Regions from separate parts of the Erysipelothrix enhydrae genome, predicted to be linked through region 4. Evidence: predicted binding sites of a transcription regulator. Region 4 holds the regulator's gene; each other region holds the start of a gene.

Region 1 (4,224 bases), 750 kb from region 4:
CGACGAATTGTTTAATCACCTCATTAATTTTGGGTGCGCTTGAAACCATCTCCTCCGTAATTCCCGTGAGTTCTACCACGAAAGGAAGAATCGAATTATCTGGTTTCACCAATGTGGAAAATGCATCGACCTGTTTATAGTTTCGATACTTTATAGCACTTAATTCCGTTATGTCTTCAAACTTATTACTACGTCCTGTTGTTTCTAAATCAATTACCGTGAAATTAGGAACAAATTTCAGTAGATTTTCTCCTACACTTCGCATTACAAATCCTCTTTTTCTAAATCTATTGTAGCACAATCATTCTAAAACCACAGAATTTTATTATTCTCATTATAAGAGAAACCCCTTCATTAAACACAAAGGGGTTTTGTAGAACATTTATTTTGTGGATGCAACCATTAAGTCCGCAACACGTTTTGAGAATGTTACAGGGTCTTTGATTGGTAGTCCTTCAATAAGACATGCTTGATCGTATAGGATTGTTGCGAAATCACCGAGTTCATCCGGTTTCTCTTGATGCACACGCTCCAGAGCTTCCAACAATGGGTGTTCAGGGTTAATTTCTAAAATGCGTTTTGCCTTCACGCGTTCGCCTTGATCTGGAATTGCATTCAATACTTTCTCCATCTCAAAGGATACACCCTCTTCACTTACAAGACACACTGGATGATTTACAAGTCGTGTAGACAATGTTACATCATCAACTTCATCTTTCAATGTTTCTTTTAGTGCTGTAATTAAATCTTTGTGACTTTCTTTTTTCGCTTTAATTGATTTTTTAGTTTCTTCATCAACTAAATCTAAGTCTCCTTGATTAATAGATTTAAAGGCTTTTCCCTCGTACTCTCTTAACATTTGAATTGCAAATTCATCAATTTCATCAGTGAAGTAGAGTACTTCATATCCTTTAGAAACAACAAATTCCGTTTGCGGTAAATGAGCACATTTCGTTACATTTTCGCCTGAAACAAAGTAAATTTCTTCTTGATCCTCTTTCATACGTTCCTTATACTCTTTGATTGATACAAGATCTTCACCATGAGAACTCTTATAGAGAACAAGATCTTTTAGTGCATCACTCTTCGATCCATATGAAGTATAAATTCCGTATTTAATGGATAGTCCAAAATTAGTCCAAAATGATTCATATGCCTCACGATCATTTTTCATCATCAATTCTAATTCGCTTTTAATCTTCCGCTCGATACGTTTTGAAATCGCAGCAAGTTGACGGTCATGTTGTAAAATTTCACGAGATATATTTAGATTTAAATCCGGTGAGTCCACAAGACCACGTACAAATCTAAATTCTTCCGGAATTAAGGACTTATTATGATCCATGATAAATACGCCACGACTGTAAAGTTGGAGTCCCGGTTCAAATGATTGAGAGTAGAAATCCATTGGTACATGTTTAGGGATAAATAATAACGCATCAAAGGAAGGATTACCTTCGACTTTCATTTGAATCGTTTTAAATGGATCATCATAATCATGGAATTTATCTCTGTAGAATTGATTTAATGCTTCTTCAGTCACATCATTTTTAGAGCGTTTCCAAATTGGTATCATTGAGTTTAAGACTTCAGTCTCGCCTTCAACTTTCATTTCAATTGGATAACGGATGTAATCAGAATACGTTTTTACTAAGTTCTTAATCGTGTATTCATCAATAAAACGTTCATAAAATTCATCATCCGTATTGTCTTTAATCTTACAAATAATTGTAGAACCATGTTTTTCACGTTCTGCTTCTTCAATCTTAAATCCGTTTAAACCATCAGAACTAAATTTATATGCTTGTTCTTCTCCATAGGCTTTTGAGATTACATCCACATGATCACTTACCATGAATGCAGAATAAAATCCGACACCAAATTGACCAATCACATCGACCGCATCATCACCTTCTTCAAGTGCCTTCTTAAAGGCGTGAGAGTCACTTTTCGCAATTGTACCAAGATATGTTTCCAATTCTTTCTCGGTCATACCAATACCGTAATCATGAATTGTTAGGGTACGGTTTTCCTCATCCAATTCTATTTCAATCTTCAAATCTTCTTTATTAATTTCAATTGAAGTATCTTGTAAAGATTTGTAGTAAAGTTTATCTTCCGCATCACTCGCATTTGAAATTAATTCTCTTAAGAAAATTTCCTTATTCGTATAGATAGAATTAATCATTAAGTCTAGTAGCCTTTTTGATTCAGCTTTAAATTGTTTTGTTCGAGCCATTCTATTCCTCCTTAGCACTCTTATACCTTAAGTGCTAATATCATATCGCATTCTCGTATTTTGTCAACGGGTTAGAGAATATTTTTAGTTCTTAATTCGTATTACTAAATATGTATACAAAAAAAACCAGTCCTAAGCTGGTTTTTTTGTTGAAACTTGGTCTAAAAGTTTCTTCCGTACTTCTGCACTAGAACTCAAATCCGTTAAAATTTTCAACGTATCTCCCGCAAGAATAATCGTATCTCCGTGTGGAATCAATTCATGTTCTCCACGTCCAAGCCCGGCTAACAAACATGACTTCGGCCAAAAGACGTCACGTACCATACACCCATCAAGTGCACTTTCCACATGAACACATACCTCGATAATCTCTTTTTCACCGGTGATGTTGGGTGCACGTTCCCCCGCAAGTCGTTCTAACATTGCTTCATATACAGGTTCACCGCCACATAAATCAGAAACAACATAGGCAACCAAAGATACCACCGCAATCGGCATTAGTTGGTCAAAATTACCAACCATTTCTGTAATCAACACAATTGCAGTAAGTGGTGCTTTTCCGATTGCTGTAAAGTAACCTGCCATGGCAATCACGATAAATGACTTCAGAAATGTGGGATCTAAGCCAAACTTTGAAATCAAAAAAGAACCAAAAATGGCACCTAACAGTGCCCCAAGTGAAAGAATTGGTAAAAATATTCCTCCAGGAAGACCAGAACCATATGAAACCATTGAGAAAATAAATCTAAGAATAAAAATTGAAATAAGCACAGAAAGTCCGAATGGATTTTCCACAAGTATATGAATAATATCACTACCACCACCAATTAAGTGTGGATAAAAGAACCCAATTGGAATAACAAGAACAAAAGGGATGACACCATAGAAATGTGCTGGGACTTTTTTTATTTTATTGTAAACAGTAGGAACCCAAAGCACTATCTTTTGGTAAATAAATCCCGCAACACCTAAAATCAAACCTAATACAATTATAAATCCATAATGCTTTAACTCAAACGTCTGTAAATGACCAAAAGATAATATTGGACTCAGCCCAAAGAAATAGAGCGAAATAAAATTTGCAGTTGTTGTTGCAGCAAGGGTTGTTAAAAGCACTAATGGTGAAAAATTATGATGGACCTCTTCCAAAACAAAGAGAAGTCCCGCGACAGGAGCATTGAACGCAGCCGCAAGACCCGCTCCCGCACCACTTGAAACTAGAACCTTTTCAGACATCGTGTTTCCCTTGAAGCCCTGATTAACACCTTGTCCCACTGCAGCACCCAACTGAATCGAAGGTCCTTCTCGTCCTAAAAAAAGCCCTGAACCAATTGACAAGACCCCGGCGATACCTTTTCTTAAAATAATAGAGAGCCAATTCATATGCATGACCCCTAACATTTGACCTTCAATTTGCGGAATACCGCTCCCTTTAATCATTGTGTCTTTTTTAATAATAAAACCAATTCCAATCGCAAGCACAATTGATGCGAACACCCAAACAAATATCCACTGTGGATGAATGCGTAACAGCGCATAGGCAAGTTTCACATAACCTAATAATTCCTCTATCAAATACCGAAACAAACTTACAATAAGTCCAGCAAATACACCGACCACAATTCCTTTTCCAATAAATTCCAGACGTGTTTTATCAAAATAATTTAAAATATCTTTTTTTCTTTCCAAATCAACAACTCCCAACTTTTCATCATTATCATACGCTTATGAAGTTTTCCTGACAAGAATAAAACAAAAAAAATAGATACGAAATTGTATCTATTTTACTGAATCGGTTTTCGATAATTAGTGATCTCAATATATTCCATACATCCTGAATCGACATCGAATTTGAAAGTGCTTTTTGCTTTTTTATTATGTTCGAAGGTGATGTTTTTAAATCGGGCATTCTCATCTTCCTTAAATTCACCTAATTGTTCAATAATTTGTTCTTTAGGTGTTTCAAATGTAATACCTTCATGTAC
Region 2 (4,224 bases), 700 kb from region 4:
AAATTATAGGTTCTGCATTATCGCGTACAACTGGTGATCTTAAGCCTTACTATAAGTGTCTTGAGGATATCCTTGCCCTACTTAAAGATAATAAAAAAGCAGCTCCCACGATTCTTCACACAGATCAAGGAGCTGTCTACCACTCTAAAGCTTTCGCTAAAGCGCATGAAAATTATAACATAGTTGGATCTATGTCGCGAACTGGAACACCAACAGATAATCCAATTATCGAATCATTAAATGGATGGATTAAAGCAGAAATGGCGTGTGATTATCAATACTGGTCCGTAGATAACTTTGAAAATTTTATCGAAGAATATGTACATTATTTTAATTTTGAAAGACCTGCTTACTGTTTAAATTACAAAACCCCTATCCAATATAAAATGGATAAGGGTTTCTAGTCTATTATTAATGTCTACTTTTGTTTGACAACTCCAATTTATAGGCTTCCTTTTTTTATTTATTAATACATTGGCGGCATTTCAGGTGTGATTTGTTTCTCTTCAACTGACGATGCAACTGCAGCTTCTGTTGTTAGGAAGAGGGATGCAATCGATGCAGCGTTGAGTAATGCATTTCGTGTTACGCGTGTAGGATCAAGGATTCCTGATTCTTGAAGGTTTTCCCATTGTCCTGATTTTGCGTTAAATCCAATATTCAACTCTGATTCAAGTTGTTTTGTAACGATTTCATCTCCATCAAATCCAGCATTTTCAGCTATTTGCCATAATGGTTTTAGGATTGATTCAAAGACGGTTTTAATACCTCTATTTTCGTCTTGATTTTCTGAACTAAGGTTATCTTTTAAATCCATGTAGGCGCGAGCAAGGGCATATCCACCACCAAGCACGACACCTTCAGCAACCGCAGCTTTGGTTGCGTTGAGTGCATCTTCAATGCGTAGCTTTTTCTCTTTCATTTCGGATTCAGTTGCTGCTCCAACTTTAATGACAGCAACACCATTTGTAAGTTTCGCAAGACGTTCCTCAAGTTTTTTCTTATCAAAGTCGCTGCTTACATTGTTTATTTGAGAACGAATTTCGCTTGCACGTTCTTCGATGGCCACTTTGGTTCCAGCTCCACCAATTAAGGTTGTTTCGTCCTTGCGGATGACTACTTTTGAAGCCGTTCCAAGTTGATTGATTTCAGTTTCTTTGATGTTCATTCCAAGTTCTTTACTGATTAATGTAGCGCCTGTTGCAATCGCAATGTCTTCAAGCATCATTTTTTGATTGTCTCCAAATCCTGGTGCTTTTGTTGCAGCTACATTGAAGGTTCCACGGAGTTTATTGACTACAAGTGTTGAGACAACATCATTGTCAATATCCTCAGCAATAATAAAGAATGGTTTATTTTGTTGAACAATTTGTTCTAAGAGGGGAAGGATTTCTTGGATTGTTGAGATTTTATGATCTGTAACCAAGATATAAGGGTTTTCCATCTCAATTTCCATGGTCTCACGATCTGAAACCATATAAGGTGAAATATAACCTTTGTCATATTGAAGTCCTTCCACAACTTCTAATTCAGTCTCAAATGTATTGGATTCATCTACTGTAATGACACCATCATTTCCAACTTTCTTCATTGCTTCCGCAATAATTGCTCCGATTTCTTCGCTACCAGCACTGATTGAGGCAACGTTTGCGATATCGCTGCTTGTCTCTATTTTACTGCTGTTTTCAAGCAGGTAGTCAGCAATTGCCCGCGATGCTTTTTCAATACCAAGACGCATTAATACGGGATTTGCGCCACGATCAACATGCACTAATCCTTTATGAATCATTTCCTGTGCAAGTAATGTAGCGGTTGTTGTTCCATCTCCAGACACATCATTGGTCTTATTGGACACTTCATATAGCAACTTTGCCCCCATGTTTTCAAATGGGTTTCTAAGTTCAATTTCTTTAGCGATGGTAACACCGTCATTAGTGATAAGCGGTGAACCAAAACTACGCTCTAAAACAACATTACGTCCCTTAGGACCGAGCGTTACACTTACCGCATTAGCAAGTGTATCCATTCCTTTTAAGAGTAAATCTCTTGAGTTTTGTCCATAACGTACATCTTTAGCCATTATTTATCATCCTCCACAATTGCAAGTACATCTTTCATGTCGATAATTAAATAATCTTTGTTTTGATAAGTTACATCTGTTGTTGCATATTTTTTATAGATGACACAATCCCCAACCTTTACATCAATGGGAAGTGTATTACCTTCTTTATCTTTCGTTCCATTACCTACAGCAACAACGCGTGCCATAGAAGGCTTCTCTTTGGATTCCGGCAATAAGATTCCGCTTGCAGTAGCGGACTCTGCAAGAATCTCTTCTAACAAAATGCGGTCATACAATGGTTTAATCATGATGCGTTTCCTCCTTTATTTTGACCTCTGGCACTCTATTGTTATGAGTGCCAACACCTATATTCTAGGATTGACTTCAAATTTTGTCAATCCCCATTTGTTAAATTATCAGGTCTCTATACAAAGTAATCGTGAAAGATTGCAATGTAATCATATTGACTTGAAAATTATTAAACAAAGAATAAAATCAAAGTGAAAGGGGGGATATTTTGCGACGAAGTGTTAAGAACACAGTATCGACAATGCTGTTATTTGGACTGATGATTCTCGGCGCACAGGCAACTGCACTCGCCAAAGTAGGTTGGGAAAATGTAGGTTGGTCAGGCGCAAATTTTTTATCGAAGGCATGTAACTCAAAAACTACCGTATTTGATGAACCCAAATATTCATATATGTCGGCGACAGCAAAAATAGGATCAAAGCAAACTAAAAAACATGCTTACAGTCCAAGTCCATATACATCGGTTCATGCAGTTGCTTTTTCAGGATATAACGAAACGTGCTATACCTGGGGTAATGCATATTAATCGATGGAACTCCCTAATAAACTAGGGAGTTATTATAAGGGGTGTTAAATATGAATAAAAAAAAATTATTGACAATTTATCATGTGCTTTTATCACTGTATATGATTGTATGTACTTCGTTCTTTTTCAATCAATATTGTGATATAGCGAAAAACAATGTTTCCAATTTATCGAATTTCATTTATTTCATCAAAGATAATCTGTTCTTATTGGTTTTATTTTCGATTGTACTCATTTCAATTGTTTTGAACCTCTTTTATGTTTCAGAATATTGGATTTTTGTATCTAAAGAAATACTTAAAATTAAGCGTATTGTAGGTTTTACTTATTCAGAAATACTACGCTCTTTCACCTTAGATTATATGGTGCAACTCGTCGCAACGTTTCTCTTCTCATCACTTCTGTCAGTCCCTTTTTTGAACTATTTTAAATTGCCGATTGGAGTGCCAATTATCATAGCGGGAACAATCATGATTCTTGTGATGGGATTGATCATCAATATTTTGTTTTGGAGATGTTTAAGGGCATATAGGAAAAATAAAAGTGTTGGTCTTAATATCACCAAGAAAGTGGGTTTAGTATTTCAATTCTCGACCTCTTTGATGTTGTTGTTTGTATCGCTCATTCTTTTTGAGGATTTAAACCGGCAAGTATCACCTTATAAAAACTATGCTCAATTAGATACAGCCTGGTCCGTGTCTGCTAAGTATCCGGAATCGCTTCAAGAAACCATGAAAATCGAACAAAATCCTGAGCTCTATCGTGGTGAGATCCTCAATAAAATCGCTACCACCTACGAAGAATACCACGATCATATGATTGTATTCTATCTCGATTCCCACTCATCAAATACACTTGGAAATCTTGTATTCCTAAACGAAACGGCTTTAAAACTTAATAACATGAATACAAAGTCCGTGAAACGCTATCAGAATACTGATGCGATTCCAATCATTACAAGTAACTCCCGATACACTGTGGGGGATCAAATTCAATCAGAAGGGTTAAACTATGTCATCGCGGAAGTAGTTGAAAAGCCGTTTACAATCCTTGGTCCCAGCGACTATATAGAATTGTCGTCAAAGGACTACCTAATTGCTTATTTCGATATCTCAAACATTAATCAACATCTCCAATTAACCAACAGTAATTTTATCGATGAACTCTTTTTTATGAATCTTTCAGAAGATGAGGTGGAACACATCAGGAATGATTTAAATGAACCGACATTTAAGTACCAAGTATCCTCGATTAAAAGCATTCAAGAAGGATTCTATCATCAGAAAATATTAATGTTGGCGAGTTATTTCGGCGTGGGAATGATTAA
Region 3 (4,224 bases), 110 kb from region 4:
CAGTTACAGTAGAATAAAAAAACGTATCTTCGGATACGTTTTTTCGTTTATCGTTGTTATTCAAGATACACTCAGTGCTATTTCACAAACGCAAGAGCTCCCATTGGATCCCATGGTTCAAGTTCAATAACTTCATCGCTTTCGAGAGCTTCAAGATAATCATTTGGTACATATTTCTTATCCACCATAACTTGGTAGTTGTATTCATCAAACCATTCATCCGTCATGGTGTAATAGCCTTTACGTGCATTACGATCAGTTCCCCAACTGTTTTCAACGTTCCAACGTGTTGGTTTTCCATTTTCATCCAAATTAACGCCGACAAAGACCATTGCATGTGTCATTAAACTATCGCCATAATCAAGACGACCGGCTTTATCGAGATTTAATTCAGTATTCAAAACCCCTTTGAAATCAAAGGCATCTTTAGCCATAATACCATTATCACGATCATGCATTTGTCCGACATCACATCCAAACCAGACAGGTTTTCCATCTTGAAGTTGCGCAATTGCAGCCTCTTTTAAGATATGACTGGGTGCATTCACATACTTAATTGGATCAGCTTCTTTTACCGTACCGAGATATTTAACGGTAAATGCTTTTCCGTAAGGCTTATCTTGAGTGGGGGCATTAATAATACTTACTTTATCCTTAAGATTCCAACCTACATACTTATTCATAAAATCAACCGGTGTAATGGTATCGATTTTTTTATAGTTGCCATCTTTATCATGGTATTCATAACTAAATGATTCAGGTGGTGTTCCAAGACATAAACATAGAATATGATAAATCTCATATAACATTTCATCTTTACTACGTGGGTTTTCGGATTCGCGCAGTTCATAAGCAAATTCGCGCAGTTTTGAAGTGATGATTTTATTCATAAATGCGGAATTTGAGCTGTGGTAGGTTTCAGGCATTGCTTCTTTAGGAACAACACCGTATTTTTCTAATATTCCTTTAAACATATCCCATTGACCACCATCTTGAATAGGACCTGATAGAAGGTGTTGAATTAAACGACCATCAGTTGGTTCGTCTTTAGTTTCTAGAATACTTTCGAGAAAGTAATTTGCTTTTTCGAGTTTATCCCAAAAGAATGGATACGTTTCCGAGAATTCGAATGAATCAACGTTTAGACATCCAAGAACATCGGCCCGCATTGTGTTAAGGGATGCGAACATCCAGCAACGTCCACTTGCCTTTTGATTTGTAATTTGACCTGTTTTTGCCTGCACAGAGAAGGCATCAGGGTAGCGTGATGATAATGAATGATCTACAGCGATGTCGTGAATTCCGCTGTGTGTCAATGCGTTTTCGAGCGTACGAGCCGCTTTATTATTTTGATATTCCGATTTAAAATCGGATAACAATGATTTTGAAATAGTCATTATAGGACCTCCTGTATTAAATTAGGGACACCTAATTTAATTGGTATTATACGCCTGTATAATAAGTGTGTCAAGAAAGGCTAACCTAATTTATATCTGTTAGCACTCTAGTGTTGACAGTGCTAAAGGATGTGGTATACTAAGGGTGTAATAGCACTCTATCGAGGCGAGTGCTAAAATAGGAGGTAATTGTATGAAACAAACAGTAAGACCGACAACACTTTTAGAAAGCTTGTTTGGTGATGATTTTATGAATAACGCAGGTTATGGAACAGGTATTGATATCTATCGTGAAGATGGAAGTTACTACGTAGAAATTGAAATGCCAGGATTTGAAAAGGAAGATATTGATATCGAATTTAGTGGTGATATCTTATCCATTCAAGCAATACGTCGTGAATCGGAAGAGAGCGAAGAGAAAAATTACTTTTATCGATCACGAAATCAAAGAAATATTAAACGACAAATTCGTTTTGCGGAAGTTGATGCGAATGCAATTGATGCAAGTTACGAACAAGGTGTACTCCAAATTACACTTCCAACAAAAGTTGAAGAACAGAACTCTAGTAAGATTCGTGTTCAGTAGAAAAGAGGAGAAATCCTCTTTTTTTATTTGTTAATTTTTGGTGAACAATGCTCACCTTCGAACGAAGGGTGTTATAATTTAAATGGAGTTGATGCAAATGATCGAATTATCTAAAAATATTGAAACCGTGATGATGGAGCTTACTGACCGTGGATTTGAAGTTTTTGTGGTTGGTGGCTTTGTTCGTGATGCTTTAATGGGACATCGATCATTTGATATAGACTTATGTACTAATGCTTTACCAGAACAACTTTTAAAAATTTATGAAAAATATTCACTTGAATCAAACGGTCATGATTATGGTGTTAAGTTTATGTTAGGTGAAGAACATTTTGAAATCTCTACAATGCGGCTTGAAGGGGATTATGAGGATGGTAGACGGCCATCACGTGTAGAGTTTATTAATCACCTTTTTGATGATTCAAAGCGTCGTGATTTTACGGTGAATGCTCTTTATTATCATCCGCGTCATGGTTTAATTGATTACTATAATGGGGTCGAGCATTTAAAAAATCATAAACTTCGTGTTATTGGCGATCCTAAAGTTCGTTTTAAAGAGGACGTATTACGAATTGCGCGTCTTTATCGCTTTAAATCGGAACTCGGTTTTGATATTGATGCAGAAACATTATTTGAGGTGCAATTACAAATAGAGTCACTTCAACGTCTAAAACTTGTACAAATTTATCCTGAACTATCACGTTATTTGAAGGGACCCTATTTTTTAGAAACAAGCTTTCACTGTCCGGAATTCTTAATGACACTCTTTCCGCCGCTCAAGGCAACGCTAGGATTCGATCAGCATAACCCTTTCCATGAATACTCACTATACGAGCATACCATTCGTACAATGCAAGGAATTCCAAATCGCGTTGATTTGAAATTGGTTGCTTTGTTTCATGATTTAGGAAAAATTAGTGTGCAAACTGTAGATGATTTGGGTATTGCACACTATCCGGGTCATGCGCAAGCAAGTTGTATCATTGCGCGCCCTTATTTTGAAGCATTACAATTCTCAATTAAGAAGCGGACGTATTTAGAGAAATTGATTCTTGAACACGATTTAAAAGTACAACCAGTATCTGCGCAACTCCAACAACTCATTCGAGTTCATGGTATTAATTGGGTTGAGGATTTAATGGTGGTTAAACGCGCTGATAACCTAGCAAAAGGTTCGCGGGCACAGTATCAACTACAACGTTGTACACATATAAGTCAAATTATCGAAGAAATTAAAGATCAAAAACGTCCAACATCCATTCGTGATCTTGAAATTACGGCGTTGGACTTAAAAAAAATAGGTATTGAAGGAAAAGCAATTAATGAGTATTTAAACATGTGTTTGGATTGTGTTATTGAAGGAACGCTTCCAAATACACATGAAGCACTGTTGAAGTGTATTAAGGAGGTTATTGAACTATGAGTTATATTGAAGTTAAAGATATTACAAAAGTATACAAAGTTGGAAACGTTGAAATCTCAGCATGTGCAGGGGTGGATTTTTCTATTAATAAAGGTGAGTTTATCGTCATTGTTGGACCATCCGGTGCTGGGAAAACAACTGTAATGAATATTATTGGTGGTATGGATACGCCCACTTCTGGGAGTGTTACCATCGATGGAAAAGCAATTACTGGCATGAGTGATCGAGAAATGACGGCTTATCGACGTGATGATGTGGGGTTTGTTTTTCAATCATATAACTTAATCCCTAATCTTACCGCTTTGGAGAATGTGGAACTTGCGACTCAGATATGTAAAGACGCTAAGAACCCTCAAATAATTTTAGAACAAGTGGGTCTTGAGAAACGTATGGGAAATTTTCCAGCGCAAATGTCAGGTGGCGAGCAACAACGTGTCGCGATTGCACGGGCAATAGCCAAGAATCCAAAGTTATTACTTTGTGATGAACCTACAGGAGCACTGGATACTGAAACCGGTCAACAAGTACTTCGTGTGCTTCGTGATTGCTCCGATATCTATAATATGACGGTTGTGATTATTACCCATAATCAAACCATTACACAAATTGCAGACCGTGTTATTGAAATTAAAAACGGTAAAGTTGAACGAAATTGGGCTAATGACCATGTGAAGTCGGTGGATGACATCTCATGGTAAAAGATATCCTACGCGAAATTAAGGCCAAATGGTTTCAGTTTGTTGCGATCCTTATAATCACCGCGTTGGGGGTTGGTTTTTTTGTTGGGATTCGTGTAACGGGATATGACATGCGTGCTA
Region 4 (4,224 bases):
CGTTTTGCAGGTGCAATACCATCTAATTTAAATAAACCAAGTGATTTATTATCCTTAGCCATTGGACGTTCACCTTGTAATACGTTAATGTCTACAGCAGGTTGATTATCTGCTGCTGTAGAGAATACTTGTGATTTTGATGTAGGAATTGTTGTGTTGCGTTCAATAAGAACAGTCATCACACCACCCATTGTTTCAATACCTAATGATAATGGTGTAACGTCAAGAAGCAATACATCTTTAACATCTCCAGAAATAACACCACCTTGAATTGCGGCACCCATTGCAACAACTTCATCAGGGTTTACAGATTTATTAGGTTCTTTTCCTAATTCATTTTTAACTGCTTCAACAACTGCAGGAATACGTGTTGATCCACCAACAAGTAATACTTGATGAATATCATTTTTTGTAAGTCCAGCATCTTTTAATGCTTGTCGAACTGGAACCATTGTACGTTCAACAAGGCTCTTTGTCATTTCTTCAAATTTAGCACGTGATAATGTTGTTTCCAAGTGTAATGGACCATTTTCACCTGCTGAGATAAATGGTAATGAAATTGAAGCATTTACAGTTGAAGATAAATCTTTTTTCGCTTTTTCTGCTGCTTCTTTTAGACGTTGCATTGCCATCTTATCTGATGATAAATCAATTCCATTTTCTTTTTTGAAAATATCTACTAAATAATCAACAACGATGTGGTCAAAATCATCTCCACCTAATTTGTTGTCCCCTGCAGTTGATAATACTTCAAATGTTCCATCTGCAAGTTCAAGAATGGAAACGTCAAATGTACCACCACCAAGGTCAAATACAAGAACTTTTTCTTCTTCTTTATCTGTCTTATCAATTCCAAATGCAAGTGCAGCTGCAGTTGGTTCGTTAATAATACGTTCTACTTCTAATCCAGCAATCTTACCAGCATCTTTTGTAGCTTGACGTTGTGCGTCATTAAAGTATGCAGGAACAGTGATTACAGCTTTTGTAACTTTTTCACCGAGGTAATCTTCTGCATAGCTCTTCATATAACCTAAGATCATTGCTGAGATTTCTTCTGGTGTGTAATCCTTGCCTTCAAGTGTAACTTTTTCGCCTGTACCAATTAAACGTTTAACAGATACTGCTGAGTTAGGGTTTGTAACAACTTGACGCTTTGCAGCATCCCCAACAATACGTTCACCATTTTTAAAACTTACAACAGAAGGTGTTGTACGATTTCCTTCTGGGTTTGTAATTACTTTTGCTTCTCCACCGTCCATTACGGAAACAGCTGAGTTTGTTGTTCCTAAATCAATACCAATAACTTTACTCATAATATATATCCTCCTATTGACTCACTTTTACTAAACTCGCACGTAGAATGCGATCTTTTAACATATATCCTTTTTGAAATTCTTCAATCACGATATTGGATTCTACTCCCTCTTTTTCCTCAGTCATCATTGCTTGATGAATATTTGGATCAAAAGGCTGATTTAATGCATTAATCGGTTCAATACCTTCCGCTTTAAGGGATGCCATCAATTGATCATAAATCATTTGTACACCTTCTCTTAACGCTTCATCCGTTGTCTCTTGTTTTAATGCACGCTCCAAATTATCTAACACAGGCAATACATCTGCCGCAAAACCTTGAATTCGGTATTTACGCAGTTGATCGTACTCGCGTTGCAGACGTTTTTTTAAGTTTTCTGTATCTGCTAACATTTTAAAATAGTCGTTTTTTAACGTTTCAATTTCTTTTCGTAAGGCTTCATTCTCATCAATTGCTTCATCTGTTTCAGAAGCCTCATTCTCTAAGTTTGAAGTTTCAAGTTCTTCGCTGTCTGTTGCTTCAACTTCAGGTTCTAATTGAACTTCTTCATTGAGCTCTTCAGCGGTTTTATTCGTCTTGCTCATCATTGCCACCTTTCCCATACACCGTTTCGATCATCTCCGAAACATAATCCATTAACGAGACAACGCGACTGTACTCCATTCGGCTTGGTCCGACAATCATCAACTTATGTTCATGATTATCTAATAAATTAAACGAACTGGATACAACGGCCATATCATCAACCCAAACAATTTCACTTTGATCGCCTTTTTTAAGACTTAAGTGATTTTGTCCTGTGGATAAGTTACGCCACATTTCACTGTTTTCGAGCATATCCATCATTTCACGAAGTTTCTCTATGTTTGAGAATTCTGGCTGGTATAACATATTGCGTTCACCACTTAAATAGACTTCGTCCTGAGCAAATTTAACAAATGCTCCCACAAACGCTTCAAAGAGTACCTCATACTTTTCGATTCGTTTTGATAAGATGGGTCTTAGACTTTCCATTTTATCAACAACTTCCGATAGTGCTGTACCTTTTAATCGTTCATTTAAAATTGAAGTACACGCCTCAAGGTCATTCACATCAACTTTACTATCAAAATTAAAGATTCGATGCTCTGCATGCCCTGACTCTGTAACGAACACGGCCATTGCATTATATTCACTCAATGGAATCAACTGAACACTTTTAAGTGTCTCATTCATTGCACTGGGTCCTAATACAACCGTAGTGAGATTCGTCATCTGCGATAATATATCACAGCTTTGACGAATTGCTTCATCAATACCAAGTCGTCGATCGGAGAAGATTTGAGCAATTGCAGTTTCAATACCGTAATTCTCTTCTTCATCCATGAGGTGTTCTACATAGAATCGATATCCTTTTGTTGAAGGGATACGTCCACTAGACGTATGCGTCTTTTCCAGTAGTCCTATTTTTTCTAAATCTGACATCTCATTTCGTATTGTCGCAGACGAGTATGATAAGTTATATTTATCGATTAACGTCTTTGAACCCACGGGCTCAGCTGTGTTAATAAACTCTTTAACAATCGCCTTAAATATTTCTATTTTGCGTGGCGTTAACATATTAATCTCGCCTCCTAAACACTCTATTCTTTGTGTCTAGTATTATTCTACACCACGAGTTTAGCACTGTCAACCTTTAAGTGCTAAAAAATAAAAAAGGACCTAATTGTCCTTTTTGTAGTAGCGTACTTTACTAATTCCATAATCTTTCACGCAATCCAATGAATACCCATCAATCTCATTGGGTAAGTCATAATTCTTATCCGTCTCACAAATTATTAAACCACCATCTACAACCAAATCACGCTTGATAATAAGCTTGATGATTTCAAGTGTATGTTCATACCGATATGGCGGATCAAGGAAAACAAACTCAAAGGAACCCGACACCGTTTCCAACAACTTCATCGAATCACCTTTTTTAAGTTGGATACACGATTCCAGTCCAAATGTTTTGATATTATCCTGAATGACATTAAAGGCACGAGTATCTTTTTCAAAAACAACTCCATGTTCAATACCACGGCTGATGGACTCAATTGCCATCGCACCTGATCCACCAAATACATCTAACATTGCTCCTTCATTAAAGAAGGGGCCAATTCGATTAAAAATCGCGGCACGAACTTTATCCGTTGTAGGACGTGTTGTATCCCCTTTTAACGTTTTGATTGGTCTCGATCCAAATGTTCCTGCTACAACTCTCATTATACTACCTCTGTTAATCGCTTTAAATTTTCTTTACGTTTAGTTTCTTCTTGTTTAATACGGAGTTGATCTTTACGTTTTACATTAATTATTCCCATTTCATAACGGGAAATTACATTCTGTGTTAAACCAATCGCAATCATAATTGCCATACGACTGGATCCCCCTTTTGATATAAAAAGAAGTGGAACTCCTGTTAACGGAATCAGCGCTGTAATCCCTCCTATATTAAAGATAAAGTGAATCATAATATAAGCAACAGTCCCCATTAAAATAACTTTATCGGATTCTTTTTTAACTTTAAATGAATATTTAACCAGTTGGAATAGCATCGTTCCATATCCAATTAGAATCACCGAGAACCCAATCATCCCCAATTCTTCAATTGTTACAGCAAGAATAAAATCCGTATGAGCTTCTGGAAGATAACCATATTTGATTAAACTATTTCCATAGCCCATTCCAAAAAGGCCACCTTTAAACATCGCAACCATTCCATTAAAGATTTGATATCCACTTCCATAACGATCCAAGAATGGATTCGAGGATGTTTTAAATCGTCCAATCATATAAGGCGGAATGTTTAATTTTTCAATGAGACTAATTCCGAAGGAAGAATCCAGAAAGATCAGTCCTATGATTCCTACACCTGCAAGAATAAA

The links. Region 4 encodes HrcA, which represses chaperone genes, less so after heat shock. Its sites were predicted from a motif close to TTTTAGCACTNNNNNNNNNNNAGTGCTAAAA; they were not measured.
Region 1: a site for HrcA is predicted at 2,249-2,279, ahead of htpG (molecular chaperone HtpG). Genes of this name have one in related genera too.
Region 2: a site for HrcA is predicted at 2,396-2,426, ahead of LLS04_RS01225 (co-chaperone GroES). Genes of this name have one in related genera too.
Region 3: a site for HrcA is predicted at 1,495-1,525, ahead of LLS04_RS05685 (Hsp20/alpha crystallin family protein). Genes of this name have one in related genera too.

The regions. Positions count from the first base shown of each region.
Region 1 is NZ_CP125807.1:506,949-511,172, forward strand. It holds gene LLS04_RS02575 (3'-5' exonuclease) at 1-265, opposite strand, end outside; gene htpG (molecular chaperone HtpG) at 383-2,239, opposite strand; gene LLS04_RS02585 (ClC family H(+)/Cl(-) exchange transporter) at 2,372-3,928, opposite strand; gene LLS04_RS02590 (hypothetical protein) at 4,024-4,224, opposite strand, start outside.
Region 2 is NZ_CP125807.1:216,305-220,528, reverse strand. It holds gene LLS04_RS01235 (IS3 family transposase) at 1-404, shown strand, start outside; gene groL (chaperonin GroEL) at 467-2,080, opposite strand; gene LLS04_RS01225 (co-chaperone GroES) at 2,080-2,370, opposite strand; gene LLS04_RS01220 (hypothetical protein) at 2,580-2,897, shown strand; gene LLS04_RS01215 (hypothetical protein) at 2,948-4,224, shown strand, end outside.
Region 3 is NZ_CP125807.1:1,146,235-1,150,458, forward strand. It holds gene glmS (glutamine--fructose-6-phosphate transaminase (isomerizing)) at 1-17, shown strand, start outside; gene LLS04_RS05680 (C1 family peptidase) at 78-1,397, opposite strand; gene LLS04_RS05685 (Hsp20/alpha crystallin family protein) at 1,591-1,983, shown strand; gene LLS04_RS05690 (CCA tRNA nucleotidyltransferase) at 2,081-3,406, shown strand; gene LLS04_RS05695 (ABC transporter ATP-binding protein) at 3,403-4,104, shown strand; gene LLS04_RS05700 (FtsX-like permease family protein) at 4,098-4,224, shown strand, end outside.
Region 4 is NZ_CP125807.1:1,252,661-1,256,884, reverse strand. It holds gene dnaK (molecular chaperone DnaK) at 1-1,313, opposite strand, end outside; gene grpE (nucleotide exchange factor GrpE) at 1,327-1,899, opposite strand; gene hrcA (heat-inducible transcriptional repressor HrcA) at 1,883-2,914, opposite strand; gene rsmD (16S rRNA (guanine(966)-N(2))-methyltransferase RsmD) at 3,017-3,562, opposite strand; gene LLS04_RS06200 (FtsW/RodA/SpoVE family cell cycle protein) at 3,562-4,224, opposite strand, start outside.